Regions from separate parts of the Citrobacter rodentium NBRC 105723 genome, predicted to be linked through region 3. Evidence: predicted binding sites of a transcription regulator. Region 3 holds the regulator's gene; each other region holds the start of a gene.
The links. The regulator LexA, encoded in region 3, represses DNA repair genes until DNA is damaged. The targets are predictions, from matches to a motif close to TNCTGTATGTACATACAGNA.

Region 1: metR (HTH-type transcriptional regulator MetR) is a predicted target of LexA. The motif match lies at 3,352-3,371, and genes of this name have one in related genera.
Region 2: uvrB (excinuclease ABC subunit UvrB) is a predicted target of LexA. The motif match lies at 1,682-1,701, and genes of this name have one in related genera.

What each region holds. Positions count from the first base shown of each region.
Region 1 is NZ_CP082833.1:1,449,250-1,454,277, forward strand. Features, by position in the region: gene pldB (lysophospholipase L2) at 1-691, shown strand, start outside; gene yigL (sugar/pyridoxal phosphate phosphatase YigL) at 700-1,500, shown strand; gene K7R23_RS06845 (carboxylate/amino acid/amine transporter) at 1,580-2,479, shown strand; gene metR (HTH-type transcriptional regulator MetR) at 2,367-3,320, opposite strand; gene metE (5-methyltetrahydropteroyltriglutamate--homocysteine S-methyltransferase) at 3,553-5,028, shown strand, end outside.
Region 2 is NZ_CP082833.1:4,733,380-4,738,407, reverse strand. Features, by position in the region: gene bioC (malonyl-ACP O-methyltransferase BioC) at 1-531, shown strand, start outside; gene bioD (dethiobiotin synthase) at 524-1,210, shown strand; gene uvrB (excinuclease ABC subunit UvrB) at 1,775-3,796, shown strand; gene yvcK (uridine diphosphate-N-acetylglucosamine-binding protein YvcK) at 4,020-4,928, opposite strand.
Region 3 is NZ_CP082833.1:1,718,622-1,723,649, forward strand. Features, by position in the region: gene plsB (glycerol-3-phosphate 1-O-acyltransferase PlsB) at 1-1,002, opposite strand, end outside; gene K7R23_RS08045 (diacylglycerol kinase) at 1,173-1,541, shown strand; gene lexA (transcriptional repressor LexA) at 1,665-2,273, shown strand; gene dinF (MATE family efflux transporter DinF) at 2,411-3,736, shown strand; gene K7R23_RS08060 (CsbD family protein) at 3,866-4,075, shown strand; gene zur (zinc uptake transcriptional repressor Zur) at 4,152-4,667, opposite strand; partial or broken gene K7R23_RS08070 (conjugal transfer protein TraF) at 4,953-5,028, shown strand, end outside.

The DNA of each region.
Region 1 (5,028 bases), 270 kb from region 3:
CGACTATGTGGATGATTTAACCGCGTTCTGGCAGCAGGAGGTCCAGCCGGGGCCGTGGCGGAAACGCTATATTCTGGCGCACTCAATGGGCGGCGCGATTGCGACGCTGTTTCTGCAACGTCATCCGCACCAGTGCGATGCCATCGCGCTCTGCGCGCCGATGTTCGGGATTATGATGCGTCTGCCCGACTGGGTGGTGCGGCATATTCTCGACTGGGCTGAGGGGCATCCGCGGTTCCGCGAAGGTTACGCTATCGGCACCGGGCGCTGGCGGGCGTTGCCGTTCGGCATGAATCTGTTAACGCATAGCCGACAGCGTTACCGGCGTAACCTGCGTTTTTATGCTGACGAGCCGCAGCTGCGCGTCGGCGGTCCGACCTACCACTGGGTGCGCGAAGGCATTCTGGCGGCGGAGCAGGTGCTGGCCGGGGCGGGCGATGACGCCACGCCGACGCTATTGATTCAGGCAGAAGAAGAGCGTGTGGTGGATAACCGCATGCACGATCGTTATTGTGAAATTCGCGCTGCGGCGGGGTACCCGGTCGAAGGGGAGCAACCGCTGGTCATTAAAGGCGCGTACCATGAGATCCTTTTTGAAAAGGACGCCATGCGCTCAGTCGCGCTTAACGCTATTGTTGATTTTTTCAACAAGCATAACTCACCAGCGGAAACCGCTTTATTCAGAGGTTGAATTTTTATATGTATCAGGTTGTTGCGTCTGATTTAGATGGCACGTTGCTCTCGCCCGACCATACCTTATCTCCTTACGCCAAAGAGACGCTGAAGCTGCTGACCGCGCGCGGCGTTAACTTTGTTTTCGCCACCGGTCGTCACCATGTCGATGTCGGACAGATCCGCGATAATCTGGCGATCAGGTCCTATATGATCACCTCTAACGGCGCGCGGGTGCATGATATGGACGGTAATCTGGTGTTTACCCACAACCTGGATCGCGATATCGCCAGCGACCTGTTTGGCGTGGTAAATGCGAATCCGGATATCATCACTAACGTCTACCGTGACGATGAATGGTTTATGAACCGCCATCGTCCGGATGAAATGCGTTTTTTTAAAGAGGCGGTATTTAACTATTCGCTGTTTGAGCCTGCGCTGCTTGAGCCGGAAGGGGTCAGCAAAGTGTTCTTCACCAGCGATAGCCATGAAGCGCTGTTGCCGCTGGAACAGGCCATAAACGCCCGCTGGGGCGATCGCGTGAACGTCAGTTTCTCCACGCTTACCTGTCTGGAGGTGATGGCTGGCGGCGTCTCAAAAGGCCATGCGCTGGAAGCGGTAGCGAAGGCGATGGGCTACAGTCTGGCCGACTGCATCGCCTTTGGCGACGGCATGAACGACGCTGAAATGCTGACGATGGCGGGCAAAGGCTGCATTATGGGCAACGCTCACCAGCGGCTAAAAGATCTCTATCCGCAGCTGGAGGTGATCGGCATTAACGCCGATGACGCGGTGCCGCACTACCTGCGCGATCTGTTTTTACGTTAATCGACTGTTTATTCGTTAGCCAGTTGTCAACCTGACTCTCCGCTACAATGGATGCTCCTTGTTCTCAGAGATATCCATTGTGGCGTTACTCATTATTACCACCATCCTGTGGGCTTTCTCCTTCAGCCTGTATGGCGAATACCTTGCCGGGCATGTCGACAGCTATTTTGCCGTGCTGGTGCGGGTGGGGCTCGCGGCGCTGGTCTTTCTGCCGTTCCTGCGCACCCGTGGCCATAGCCTGAAAACGGCAGGGCTGTACATGCTGGTGGGCGCGATGCAGCTTGGCATTATGTACATGCTGAGTTTCCATGCCTATCTCTACCTGACGGTTTCTGAACTGCTGCTGTTTACGGTGCTGACGCCGCTCTATATCACCCTGATTTATGACCTGATGAGCAGACGTCGCCTGCGCTGGGGCTATGCGTTCAGCGCGCTGCTGGCGGTGATTGGCGCCGGGATTATTCGTTATGACCAGGTCACCGACCACTTCTGGACCGGCCTGCTGCTGGTCCAGCTTTCCAATATCAGCTTTGCCATTGGCATGGTGGGCTATAAGCGCCTGATGGAAACCCGTCCGATGCCGCAGCATAACGCTTTTGCCTGGTTTTACGTCGGCGCGTTTCTGGTGGCGGTGGTGGCCTGGTTTGCTCTGGGCAACGGGCAGAAAATGCCGCAAACGTCGCTCCAGTGGGGTATCCTGGTGTTTCTGGGCGTGGCGGCGTCAGGAATTGGCTACTTCATGTGGAACTACGGCGCAACCCAGGTGGACGCCGGTACGTTAGGCATTATGAACAACATGCATGTGCCGGCGGGACTGCTGGTCAATCTGGCGATCTGGCATCAGCAGCCTCACTGGCCGAGCTTTATTACAGGCGCGGCTGTGATCCTGGCTTCGCTGTGGGTGCATCGCCGCTGGGTCGCTCCGCGCTCCGCACAAACGGCAGATGATCGCAGGCGTGATTGCGCGCCGAGCGAATAAACGCTTCGGTCACCGGCTGGCGCTGCTCGCCGTCGCGCACGGCGGCGTAGAGGCGGCTCCATAATCCATCGCCCAGGGTTTTAGTCACCACCAGGCCCTGGCGTTCAAAACTCTCCACCACCCAGTGCGGCAGGGCGGCGATGCCCATTTTTGCCGCTACCATCTGAATCATCAGCAGCGTGTTATCCACGCTTTTCAGCGCCGGACTGACCCCCGCAGGCTGCAGGAAATGTCGCCAGACATCCAGTCGGCTGCGCTGGACCGGATAGATCAACAACGTTTCGCTGGCCAAATCTTCCGGCGTGACCTGTGTTTTACCGGCCAGCGGGTGGTCGGGCGCCAGCACCAAACGCACCTCAAAATCGAACATCGGCGAATAGTGCAGGCCGCTGCGCGGCAGAATGTCGGAGGTCAACACCAGATCCAGCTCGTCCTGTTGCAGCGCAGGCTGGGGATCAAAGGTCACGCCGGATTTGAAATCCATCTCCACCTGCGGCCATTTGACGCGGAAGTTTTCCAGCGCCGGGGTCAGCCACTGAATGCAGCTATGGCACTCAATAGCGATGCGCAGACGCGTTTGCTGCGGTTCATTGCAGGCCTGTAGCGCGCGGCTAATTTGCGGCAACACCTGGTTGGCCAGCTGCAACAAAATCTCGCCCTGCGGCGTAAAGCGCAGCGGCTGGCTCTTACGTATAAACAGCCGGAAGCCAAGGCGCTGTTCCAGATCGCTGAACTGGTGGGACAGGGCGGACTGGGTTTGATGTAGCGTTGCCGCGGCGGCGGCGAGCGACCCGGTATTCCGCAACGCCTGGAGCGTTTTCAGGTGTTTAATCTCGATCATGAAAGTCCTTCACTTCGGCATGAGCAAATTGCGCTTGAGGAATATACAGTAACCGCCAAATATGGATGTGTAAACATCTGGATGGCTAAATCCTGTGTCTTTCGAATTTATGGTGCGTTGGCTGCACTTCCTCATCCCAGTCACTTACTTCAGTAAGCTCCTGAGGATGAGCAAGTTTGCCGCCTTCCCTGAATCCGAAATCCTTCGGATTACACATTATGAGGTTATAAAAATGACAATTATTAATCACACCCTCGGTTTTCCTCGCGTTGGCCTGCGTCGCGAGCTGAAAAAAGCGCAAGAAAGCTATTGGGCGGGCAACGCGTCCCGTGAAGAACTGCTGGCGGTGGGGCGCGAACTGCGCGCCCGCCACTGGGAGCAGCAAAAACAGGCGGGCATTGACCTGCTGCCGGTGGGCGATTTCGCCTGGTACGACCATGTGCTCACCACCAGTCTGCTGTTGGGCAACGTGCCGGCTCGTCATCAGAACAAAGACGGTTCTGTTGATATCGATACCCTGTTCCGCATCGGGCGCGGCCGTGCGCCGACCGGTGAACCGGCTGCCGCAGCGGAAATGACCAAATGGTTTAACACCAACTATCACTATATGGTGCCGGAGTTTGTGAAGGGGCAAAAATTTGCGCTCACCTGGACTCAACTGCTGGAGGAAGTGGACGAAGCGCGGCAGCTGGGCCACAGGGTAAAGCCTGTATTGCTGGGGCCGCTGACCTATCTGTGGCTGGGTAAAGTGAAAGGCGAGCAGTTCGATCGTCTGAGCCTGCTTGATGACATTCTGCCGGTTTATCAACAACTGCTGGCTGAGCTGGCAAAACGCGGCGTTGAGTGGGTGCAAATCGATGAACCTGCGCTGGTGCTGGAACTGCCGCAGGCCTGGCTGGATGCCTTTAAACCGGCTTATGAGGCGCTCGCAGGACAGGTGAAGCTGCTGCTGACCACCTATTTTGAAGGCGTAACGCCGAATCTCGACACCATCGCCGCGCTGTCGGTACAGGGGCTACATGTCGATCTGGTCCACGGTAAAGACGATGTGGCAGAACTGCACGAGCGTCTGCCCGCTGACTGGCTGCTCTCTGCCGGTCTGGTAAACGGTCGTAACGTCTGGCGCGCCGATCTGACGGAAAAATACGCGCAAATCAAAGCGATTGTCGGCGAACGCGCGCTGTGGGTTGCTTCTTCCTGTTCGCTGCTGCACAGCCCAATCGATCTGAGCGTGGAAACCCGTCTGGATGCGGAAGTCAAAAGCTGGTTCGCTTTCGCCCTGCAAAAATGTGAAGAGCTGGCGCTGCTGCGCGATGCGCTGAACAGCGGCGACACGACGGCAATTCGCGAATGGAGCGCGCCGATACAGGCGCGTCGACACTCAACGCGCGTACACAACGCGGCGGTAGCGAAGCGCCTGGCGGCGATTAGCAAACGGGACAGTCAGCGGGCGAATCCATACGAAGTCCGTGCTGAAGCCCAGCGCGCGCGTTTTAACTTACCCGCCTGGCCGACGACCACGATCGGTTCTTTCCCGCAAACCACGGAAATTCGCGGCCTGCGGCTGGATTTCAAAAAGGGTAATCTGGATGCGAATCACTACCGTACCGGCATCGCTGAACATATTAAGCAGGCGATTGTTGAGCAGGAGCGACTGGGCCTCGACGTGCTGGTTCACGGTGAGGCTGAACGTAACGACATGGTGGAA
Region 2 (5,028 bases), 2.3 Mb from region 3:
ATGCTGAATGAAGCGCGTCGACAGAACAGGGCGCATTACTATCTTGCCGGGGATATCGAGTCGCTGCCGCTGGCGGAGGCGACCTTCGATCTGGCATGGAGCAATCTTGCCGTCCAGTGGTGTAACGATTTGCGCGGCGCGCTGAGCGAGCTTTACCGGGTGGCGCGGCCCGGCGGCAAGGTGGCGTTTACCACACTGGCGAACGGATCGCTGCCGGAGCTGCGCCAGGCGTGGCGGGCGGTGGATAACCAGCATCATGCGAATCGCTTTTTGCCGCAGACGGCGCTGCACGATGCCCTGCGCGGCTGGCGCAGCGAGAGCCGTTTGCAGTCGATCACCCTGTGGTTTGACGACCCGCTCAGCGCCATGCGGTCGCTGAAAGGCATTGGGGCGACCCATCTTCATGGCGGACGGGAAGCGCGCGTCCTGAGCCGCGCGCAGCTGCAAACGCTGCGGCTGGCCTGGCCGCAGAGGCAGGGGAAATATCCGCTCACTTACCATTTTTTTGCAGGAGTCATTGAACGTGACTGAACGCTATTTTGTTACCGGAACCGACACCGAGGTCGGAAAAACCGTCGTCAGCTGCGCCTTGCTGCAGGCGGCAGGGCGAGCAGGACTGTGCACGGCGGGCTATAAGCCGGTCGCTTCCGGCAGCGACATGACGCCGCTGGGGCAGCGCAATAGCGACGCCCTTGCGCTCCAGCGCCGCAGCAGCCTGCCGCTGGAGTACGCAGCGGTGAATCCTTATACCTTCGCCGAGCCGACCTCGCCGCACATTGTCAGCGCCGAAGAGGGCAGGCCCATCGAGGCGGGCGTGATGTCGGCGGGGCTGCGCGCGCTGGAAACGCAGGCGGAGTGGGTGCTGGTGGAGGGGGCGGGCGGCTGGTTCACCCCGCTGGCGGCGAACTTTACCTTCGCCGACTGGGTGCAGGCGGAACAGTTGCCGGTAATACTGGTGGTCGGCGTGAAGCTGGGCTGCATCAACCATGCTCTGCTGACCGCGCAGGCCGTCCGCCAGGCGGGGCTAACTCTTGCTGGCTGGGTCGCTAATAATCTCCAGCCGCCGGGAAAACGCCACCGTGAGTACATGGCGGCGCTCAGCCAGATGATACCTGCGCCCCTGTTGGGCGAAATCCCGTGGCTTGCGGTCAATGCGGAAAGCGCCGCCACAGGACAATATCTCGATCTTAGCCGTCTGAGCGGCAAATAAAAGGCGAAATTGCGAGCCAGCTCTCGCCTCAGCGGACCGTTTCGTTAGCTGATTAAAATCAAAAATTAGTGATAATTTTTTTTTATCGCCGCCGAAATGCTCTGCGGGGCGAAATTGCCAGGCGGCGGGGCATACGGGCTGGAAGCAGTTATCCACTATTCCTGTGGATAACCTTGTGTATTAGAGTTAGAAAACGCAGGGTAAGCGAGAGAACACGCGGCTTCCAGCCAAATTGACGCGAAAGACGCCTTTGTTAAATATTATTTAAATTTCAATTGGTTAAATAAAATCAATGGCTGTCAAGAAACCGTCATTGAGTGCAATAAAAGTTTCATGACAGGACTTGACAATGTTAATGAAACAATTGGTCTGGGGATAACCCCGCTGACCAGTGTATTATCTTGTTGGCGCTGAAATTTTATCCGCCTTCAGTTTGCGGTGTCGGCGCGTAACACAAATTCGCCCATGCGCTACTGTTTTTTCATCCAGTATTTTTTACTGGCAATATTATCCTCTGCGAGTAAAATTACAATCCTGCCCGCCCATTGCTTCAGGTAGCCGCTCATGAGTAAACCGTTCAAACTGAATTCCGCATTTAAACCGTCAGGCGATCAGCCCGAGGCGATCCGCCGCCTGAAAGAGGGGCTGGAGGATGGTCTGGCGCATCAGACGCTGCTTGGCGTAACGGGATCGGGGAAAACGTTCACTATCGCCAACGTGATCGCGGATCTCCAGCGTCCGACGATGGTGCTGGCGCCGAACAAAACCCTGGCGGCGCAGCTGTACGGCGAGATGAAAGAGTTCTTCCCGGATAACGCCGTCGAGTACTTCGTCTCCTACTACGACTATTACCAGCCGGAAGCTTACGTGCCCAGCTCCGATACCTTCATCGAAAAAGATGCGTCGGTAAACGAGCATATTGAGCAGATGCGCCTGTCGGCGACCAAAGCGCTGCTGGAACGTCGCGACGTGGTGGTGGTGGCCTCGGTGTCGGCGATCTACGGCCTGGGCGATCCGGACCTGTATCTGAAGATGATGCTGCACCTGACGGTGGGGATGATTATCGACCAGCGCGCCATCCTGCGCCGTCTGGCCGAACTGCAATATACCCGTAACGATCAGGCTTTCCAGCGCGGCACCTTCCGCGTGCGCGGCGAGGTGATTGATATCTTCCCGGCGGAATCCGACGACATCGCGCTGCGCGTGGAGCTGTTTGACGAAGAGGTGGAGCGGCTGTCGCTGTTTGACCCGCTGACCGGGCATGTGGAAGGCACCGTTCCGCGCTATACCATCTATCCCAAAACGCACTATGTGACGCCGCGCGAGCGCATTTTGCAGGCGATGGAAGAGATTAAAGACGAACTGGGCGAGCGGCGGAAAAGCCTGCTGGCGAATAACAAGCTGCTGGAAGAACAGCGCCTGAGCCAGCGTACCCAGTTTGATCTTGAGATGATGAACGAGCTCGGCTACTGCTCGGGGATTGAAAACTACTCGCGCTATCTCTCCGGGCGCGGGCCGGGCGAGCCGCCGCCGACGCTGTTTGACTACCTGCCGGCGGACGGCCTGTTAGTCGTTGATGAATCGCACGTGACCATTCCGCAGATTGGCGGTATGTACCGCGGCGACCGGGCGCGTAAAGAGACGCTGGTGGAGTACGGTTTCCGTCTGCCCTCCGCGCTGGATAACCGTCCGCTGAAGTTCGAGGAGTTTGAGGCGCTGGCGCCGCAGACTATTTACGTCTCCGCGACGCCGGGGAACTATGAGCTGGAGAAATCGGGCGGCGACGTGGTGGATCAGGTTGTACGTCCGACCGGCCTGCTGGATCCGGTGATCGAGGTGCGTCCAGTGGCGACCCAGGTGGACGATCTGCTCTCTGAAATCCGCGCCCGCGCGTCAATCAACGAGCGCGTGCTGGTCACCACCCTGACCAAACGGATGGCGGAAGATCTCACCGAGTATCTGGAGGAGCACGGCGAGCGGGTGCGTTATCTGCACTCGGACATCGATACCGTTGAGCGGATGGAAATTATTCGCGACCTGCGCCTGGGCGAGTTTGACGTGCTGGTGGGGATCAACCTGCTGCGGGAAGGTCTCGACATGCCGGAGGTGTCGCTGGTAGCGATTCTTGACGCCGATAAAGAAGGGTTCCTGCGTTCCGAACGTTCGCTGATTCAGACCATTGGCCGTGCGGCGCGTAACGTTAACGGTAAAGCGATTCTGTATGGTGATAAGATCACCGCGTCGATGGCGAAGGCGATTAGCGAGACCGAGCGTCGTCGGGAGAAACAGCAGCAGTACAACGCCGAACACGGTATTACGCCGCAGGGGCTGAACAAGAAAGTGGTCGATATTCTGGCGCTGGGGCAGAACATCGCGAAGACCAAAGCGAAGGGCAGGGGCAAGTCACGCTCTACGGCGAAGGCGGATAGCGTCGAGATGGATATGTCGCCGAAGGCGCTGCAGCAGAAGATCCACGAGCTGGAGGGGCAGATGATGCAGCATGCGCAAAACCTCGAGTTCGAAGAAGCGGCGCAGATCCGCGACCAGCTGCATCAGCTACGCGAGCTGTTTATCGCGGCCTCGTAATCAGTTGTTTCGCAGGAGTATCAGGAAAAGCCCGGCGAGGCACATGCCGGATGGCGGGGTAAACCCCCTTATCCGGCCTACGGCCTGATATCTGGCATCGTGCACCGCCGGATGGCGGGGTAAACCCCTTATCCGGCCTACGGTCTGATACCTGGCATCGTGCACCGCCGGATGGCGGGGTAAACCCCTTATCCGGCCAGCCGTAAATCATTAACTCATACGATTAACCCAGCGCCTGGACCGCTTTTTCCAGCGCGCTGTGCAATAGCTGGCGATCGTGGCGATAGGGAATGTCGCTGGCTTCGAGCACCGCCTGAATCACCACTCTGTCGCTGACCGCGGATACATCCACCTTCGGCCCGACCACTACGGCATCAATGACGCGCTTACCTACGTACTGCTCCATAATCGCCAGCTTATCGGCCAGCGTCAGGCTGGCTGCCGGCAAGCTCAGTTCGCGTCCCAGATTGCCGATATAGACCATCGGCGCCTGGGTACGGCGCAGCGCCTGCGCCAGATCGCTTACCAGCAGGATCGGCATCAGGCTGGTATAAAAACTGCCGGGACCAATCAGGATTAAATCCGCTTCGTTAATCGCCTGCACCGCTTCCCGCGTTGCAGGCACGTTTGGCGACAGCATCAGCTCCTGCGGCCGGGCAGTCAGCTGATCGATATTCACCTCGCCGTAGACTTCATGTCCCTGGTCGTCAATGGCCATCAGGTCAACCGGCAGCTCCGACATCGGAATTAAATGCGCGTCCACCTTCAGCAGATTGCGAATTAAATTGATTGCCTCCAGAGGCCGCACGCTCAGATGGTCCAGCGCCTTTAACATCAAATTTCCGAGGTTATGGCCGGAAAGTTCGCCGTTACCGCCAAAACGGTACTCAAACATCGCCGAGGGGACGCTCGGTTCGGTGATCAGCTGGTTAAGACAGTTGCGCATATCGCCCCAGGCGATGCCGCCTTCCGCGCGGCGAATGCGTCCGGTGGAGCCGCCGTTATCGGTGGTGGTGACAATACCGGTCAGGCGTGAGCTCAGTGAAGAAAGAGAGGAGAGAACGCGTCCTAATCCATGCCCTCCGCCGAGAGCGACGACACGATCCAGGTCAGCCAGCGTACGATTGCGCATAAAATTTCCTGAAGTCAGATTTACCCCGCTACAGTAGCGCAAATCGCCGGTTTGCAGCAATTCACACACGACGGGGAAGGAAAATAAATTCTTTCCGACT
Region 3 (5,028 bases):
GTTGATGCCGGCAGCGATATGCGGCGGCACCAGCCCCTGATGATAGAGCACGTATGAAAGCAGCAGATAGTCCATATGGCTGCGGTGGCAGGGCACATAGACAATTTCGTGCCCGTCATGCGCCAGCTGGCGGACGCGCTCGGCGTTATGGACGTTAATCCCCTGATAGAGCCGGTTCCAGGTAAAGCCAAGAATGCGATCGGTCAGGCGAATCATCTCGTAAGAGAAGTTAGCGGCAATCTCTTCCATCAGCGCGATTGCGTTCTGCTGCGCTTTTTCATGGGAGATTTTCTTGCTGCGCGCTTCGTCTTCTACCGCGCGGGCGATCGCTTTCGAGGCCAGCAGCTTGTTAAACAGATCCTGACGCGCAGGCAGGCGCGGGCCGACAGCCGCCAGACGCTGGCGGGCGAAGTGCATACGCGCCACGCGCGCCAGTTTTTGCGCGATGATTTTGTCGGTGCCGTGTTCGTCGGCCATCCGGCGCAGCGAAACGGAGGGTGAGAAGCGCACAAAGCTGTCGCGTCCCAGCCAGGAAACGGCAAAGAACTTCTGAATGCCGTTGAGCATACGTAATGGCGGGTTAACTTCGCCTTTTTCACGCCCCGGCGAGCGGCCAAACATCACCGATACCGGCACCATCTGCACATCCAGTTGTGGATTGCTGCGATGCAGATCGAGATAGTTATGGAACAGCTTGATGGACTCTTCTTTCGGCGTGTAATAGGTAAAGACACGCGGTCCGCCATGAATAAAGACATAGCGCGGCAGCAGCGAGCCGTCGATCTCCAGCGGTTCTAACGGATCGGGAAGATCGTGCGCCAGACACTGGGCGCGCAAAGTCAGTAAGTCCGCTTTGGAGTTGTACGGCAAAACGTACATAATTGGACGAGAGGTATCGAGTCCCAACTCCGGGGCAGGATCTGCCGGAATAGACTTGCTTTTTACCAGTACGCTTAGTGGTAAATTCAGTAACTTGTAGTAAATTCGTGGCCAGCCGGACATAAACGATGTAAAGCCTCTGGTTAATAATGCAAATGCGCTGCAAGGATAACAGAAAGTCATGTGAAATTCTGGTGTATCCGGTCATACTTCGCGCCGGGTCGCCTGCGCTCAATACCGCTGAGCTAAACAGACATTGTCATTGACGCCAATAATGCGAAAAGGTTCTTTTAATGGCTAATAATACCACTGGATTTACCCGAATTATCAAAGCAGCAGGTTATTCCTGGAAGGGGTTTCGCGCCGCGTGGATTAACGAGGCGGCGTTCCGCCAGGAGAGCGTCGCCGTTCTGCTGGCCGTGGCGGTTGCCTGCTGGCTGGACGTGGATGCGATTACGCGCGTTCTGCTGATTGGCTCGGTCATGCTGGTGATGATAGTTGAAATCCTTAACAGCGCCATTGAAGCGGTGGTGGACCGTATCGGTTCCGAGTATCACGAGCTGTCGGGACGGGCGAAAGATATGGGGTCGGCTGCGGTGCTGCTCTCTATCATTATCGCTTTGATCACCTGGGGCATCCTGCTGTGGGCGCATTTTGGTTAAGCTTTTTACGACCAGGGTTCCATAACCGTATAAAACTCGCGAGCATGATGCAGTTTGTGGTTCCAAAATCGCCTTTTGCTGTATATACTCACAGCATAACTGTATATACACCCAGGGGGCGGAATGAAAGCGTTAACGGCCAGGCAGCAAGAGGTGTTTGATCTTATTCGGGATCACATCAGCCAGACAGGTATGCCGCCAACGCGTGCGGAAATCGCGCAGCGTTTGGGGTTCCGTTCCCCGAACGCCGCTGAAGAGCATCTGAAAGCGCTGGCGCGCAAAGGTGTTATTGAGATTGTCTCCGGCGCATCTCGCGGCATTCGCTTGCTGCACGAAGAAGAAGACGGACTGCCGCTGGTCGGGCGCGTTGCCGCGGGCGAACCGCTGCTGGCCCAGCAGCATATTGAAGGCCATTACCAGGTCGATCCGTCACTGTTTAAGCCGAATGCCGATTTCCTGCTGCGCGTCAGCGGTATGTCGATGAAAGACATCGGCATTATGGATGGCGATCTGCTGGCGGTACACAAAACTCAGGATGTGCGTAACGGTCAGGTCGTCGTGGCGCGCATTGATGATGAAGTGACGGTAAAACGACTGAAGAAGCAGGGCAATAAAGTCGAACTTCTGCCGGAAAACAGCGAATTCAAACCGATCGTCGTGGACCTGCGTGAGCAGAGCTTCACTATCGAAGGACTGGCCGTTGGCGTGATCCGCAACGGCGAGTGGCTGTAGTACCTTCGTACTTTATTACCTTCACTCCGGCTGCGGCGTCAGCGCCGCCGCCGTCCGGTAACAGGCCCGCCAGCGCTACGCCTATCGGGCCTGTAAAATTTTTCAAAATGCGATAACGGCTTCTCAGGCTTCTTTTTATGCCTTTTTTTACTTCTGCTGATAAAGCGCTCTGGCGTCTTGCCTTACCCATGATTTTCTCCAATATCACCGTTCCCCTGCTGGGACTGGTCGACACCGCGGTGATCGGCCATCTCGACAGCCCCGTTTATCTCGGCGGCGTGGCGGTGGGGGCGACGGCGACCAGTTTTCTGTTCATGATGCTGCTTTTTTTGCGTATGAGCACCACGGGGCTGACGGCGCAGGCGTTTGGCGCGAAGAACCCGCAGGCGCTGGCGCGAGCGCTGGTACAGCCGCTGCTGTTGGCGCTGGGCGCAGGCGCGTTAATCGCGCTTTGCCGTACTCCGCTTATCGATCTCGCGCTGCATATCGTCGGCGGCAGCGAAGCCGTACTGACCCAGGCAAGGCGTTTTCTGGAGATTCGCTGGCTGAGCGCGCCCGCCTCGCTGGCGAATCTGGTTCTGCTGGGCTGGCTGTTGGGCGTTCAGTACGCGCGCGCGCCGGTGATCCTGCTGGTAGTCGGTAATATCATCAACATTGCGCTCGACCTGTGGCTGGTGATGGGACTGCATATGAACGTGCAGGGCGCGGCGCTGGCAACGATGATCGCCGAGTACGCCACGCTGCTGATTGGTCTGCTGATGGTGCGCAAGGTGCTGCGTCTGCGCGGCGTGTCGTCTGCGATGCTGAAACAGTCCTGGCGCGGCAACTTTCGCCGTCTGCTGGCGCTCAATCGCGACATTATGCTGCGCTCATTGCTGCTGCAACTCTGCTTTGGCACCATCACCGTCCTCGGCGCCCGCTCAGGTAGCGATATTGTCGCCGTTAATGCGGTGCTGATGACGCTGCTGACCTTCACCGCTTATGCTCTTGACGGCTTTGCCTACGCGGTGGAAGCGCATTCCGGCCAGGCGTATGGCGCGCGCGACGGTAGCCAGCTGCTGGCGGTATGGCGGGCCGCCTGTCGTCAGGCGGGCATTGTGGCGCTGCTGTTCTCGTTGACGTATCTGCTGGCGGGCGAACCGATCGTTGCGCTGCTGACCTCGTTGCCGCAGTTACAACAGCTTGCCGACCATTATCTGTACTGGCAGGTGATTCTGCCGCTGGTTGGCGTCTGGTGCTATCTGCTGGATGGTATGTTTATCGGCGCAACGCGGGCGGCGGAAATGCGCAACAGCATGGCGGTAGCGGCAGCCGGGTTCGCCTTAACGCTGCTGGCGTTGCCGGTGCTGGGAAATCACGGTTTATGGCTGGCGCTGGCGGTTTTTCTGGCGCTGCGTGGCCTCTCTCTGGCGTGGATATGGCGGCGACACTGGCGAAACGGCAGCTGGTTTTCGGCAGCGTGACGGTTAAATATTCTGAATAGTCAGTCGCACTCAGAATCACTGACTACACTTAATATCACGTCCAGCAAAAAACGCAGCAACGTTGGATGACAGACTCGCTATTCACAGCCTAACGAAGAGGACTTTATGATGAATAAAGACGAAGCCGGTGGTAACTGGAAGCAATTCAAAGGTAAGGTGAAAGAGCAATGGGGCAAACTGACCGATGACGATATGACGGTCATCGAAGGTAAACGTGACCAGCTGGTAGGTAAAATCCAGGAACGTTATGGTTACGAGAAAGATCAGGCGGAAAGAGAGGTCGGTGACTGGGAAACCCGCAACGACTACCGCTGGTAATTTTTCAGCTGCCAGTCAGTACAAGGACGTACTGCCCTTCATTACCCTGAGCGGCATAACCTTGCCGCTCGCGTTCTTAGCGTGGTTTCTTTTTCACCTGTACGGAGTGATCGTGCTGACACTCGCCAGGGTGACGACAGGCTTCCACCTCCACGCAGGCTGAACACAGGCCATGCGCTTCAATCACGTTATGGCGCAGAGCGAATCCCATCTTCGCCGCCAGCGTATGCATAATATCCTCCACTCCTTCCGCGCACTCTTCCTTCACGCCGCCGCAGCGATCGCAAATAAACATGGCTGAGGTATGGGTTGGCTGATCGAACAGGTAGCACAGCACGTAGCTGTTGGTGGACTCGACCTTATGCACAAACCCTTGCTCAAGCAGAAAATCCAGCGCGCGATAAACCGTTGGCGGCTTGGCCTGCGGCTCTGTTTCCCGCAGCAGGTCGAGCAGATCGTAAGCGCTAATCGCCCCTTCCTGCAGACTCATCAGACGCAGTACTTCGAGACGCTGTGGGGTCAGCCGCACGTTGCGTTGCGCGCACAATTTTTCAGCTTGCGCTAACAGCTCTTGCGTTGTGGTCTTTTCCATCGGGCACCTCGGATTGCGTGGGGTGATAAACCCTCACTTTATCATGTTCTGCCGGAAACGCCGAGATCCCGCCAGTAACGATATATCGTCTGCTCATCTTTCCCCTCTTTATAAACTCTTCTATACATATTGATGCACGTTACAAAAAGAAACAGTTCCGGCACGTTCAGCATGGAGCGAATAAAAGCGTTTTTTATTCATTTTTTTTCACAGCAATAGTACTCCTCTGCCTTACCGCTAACGGCAGAGGGTGTTATTTCAACTGCTAATAAAAATGGGTTTATTGTGAATAAAAATTTTAACTTTTCGGTGGTGGCGATTGCGGTCTCATTTCTGGTTTCTCAATCCGCAAGCGCGGCAA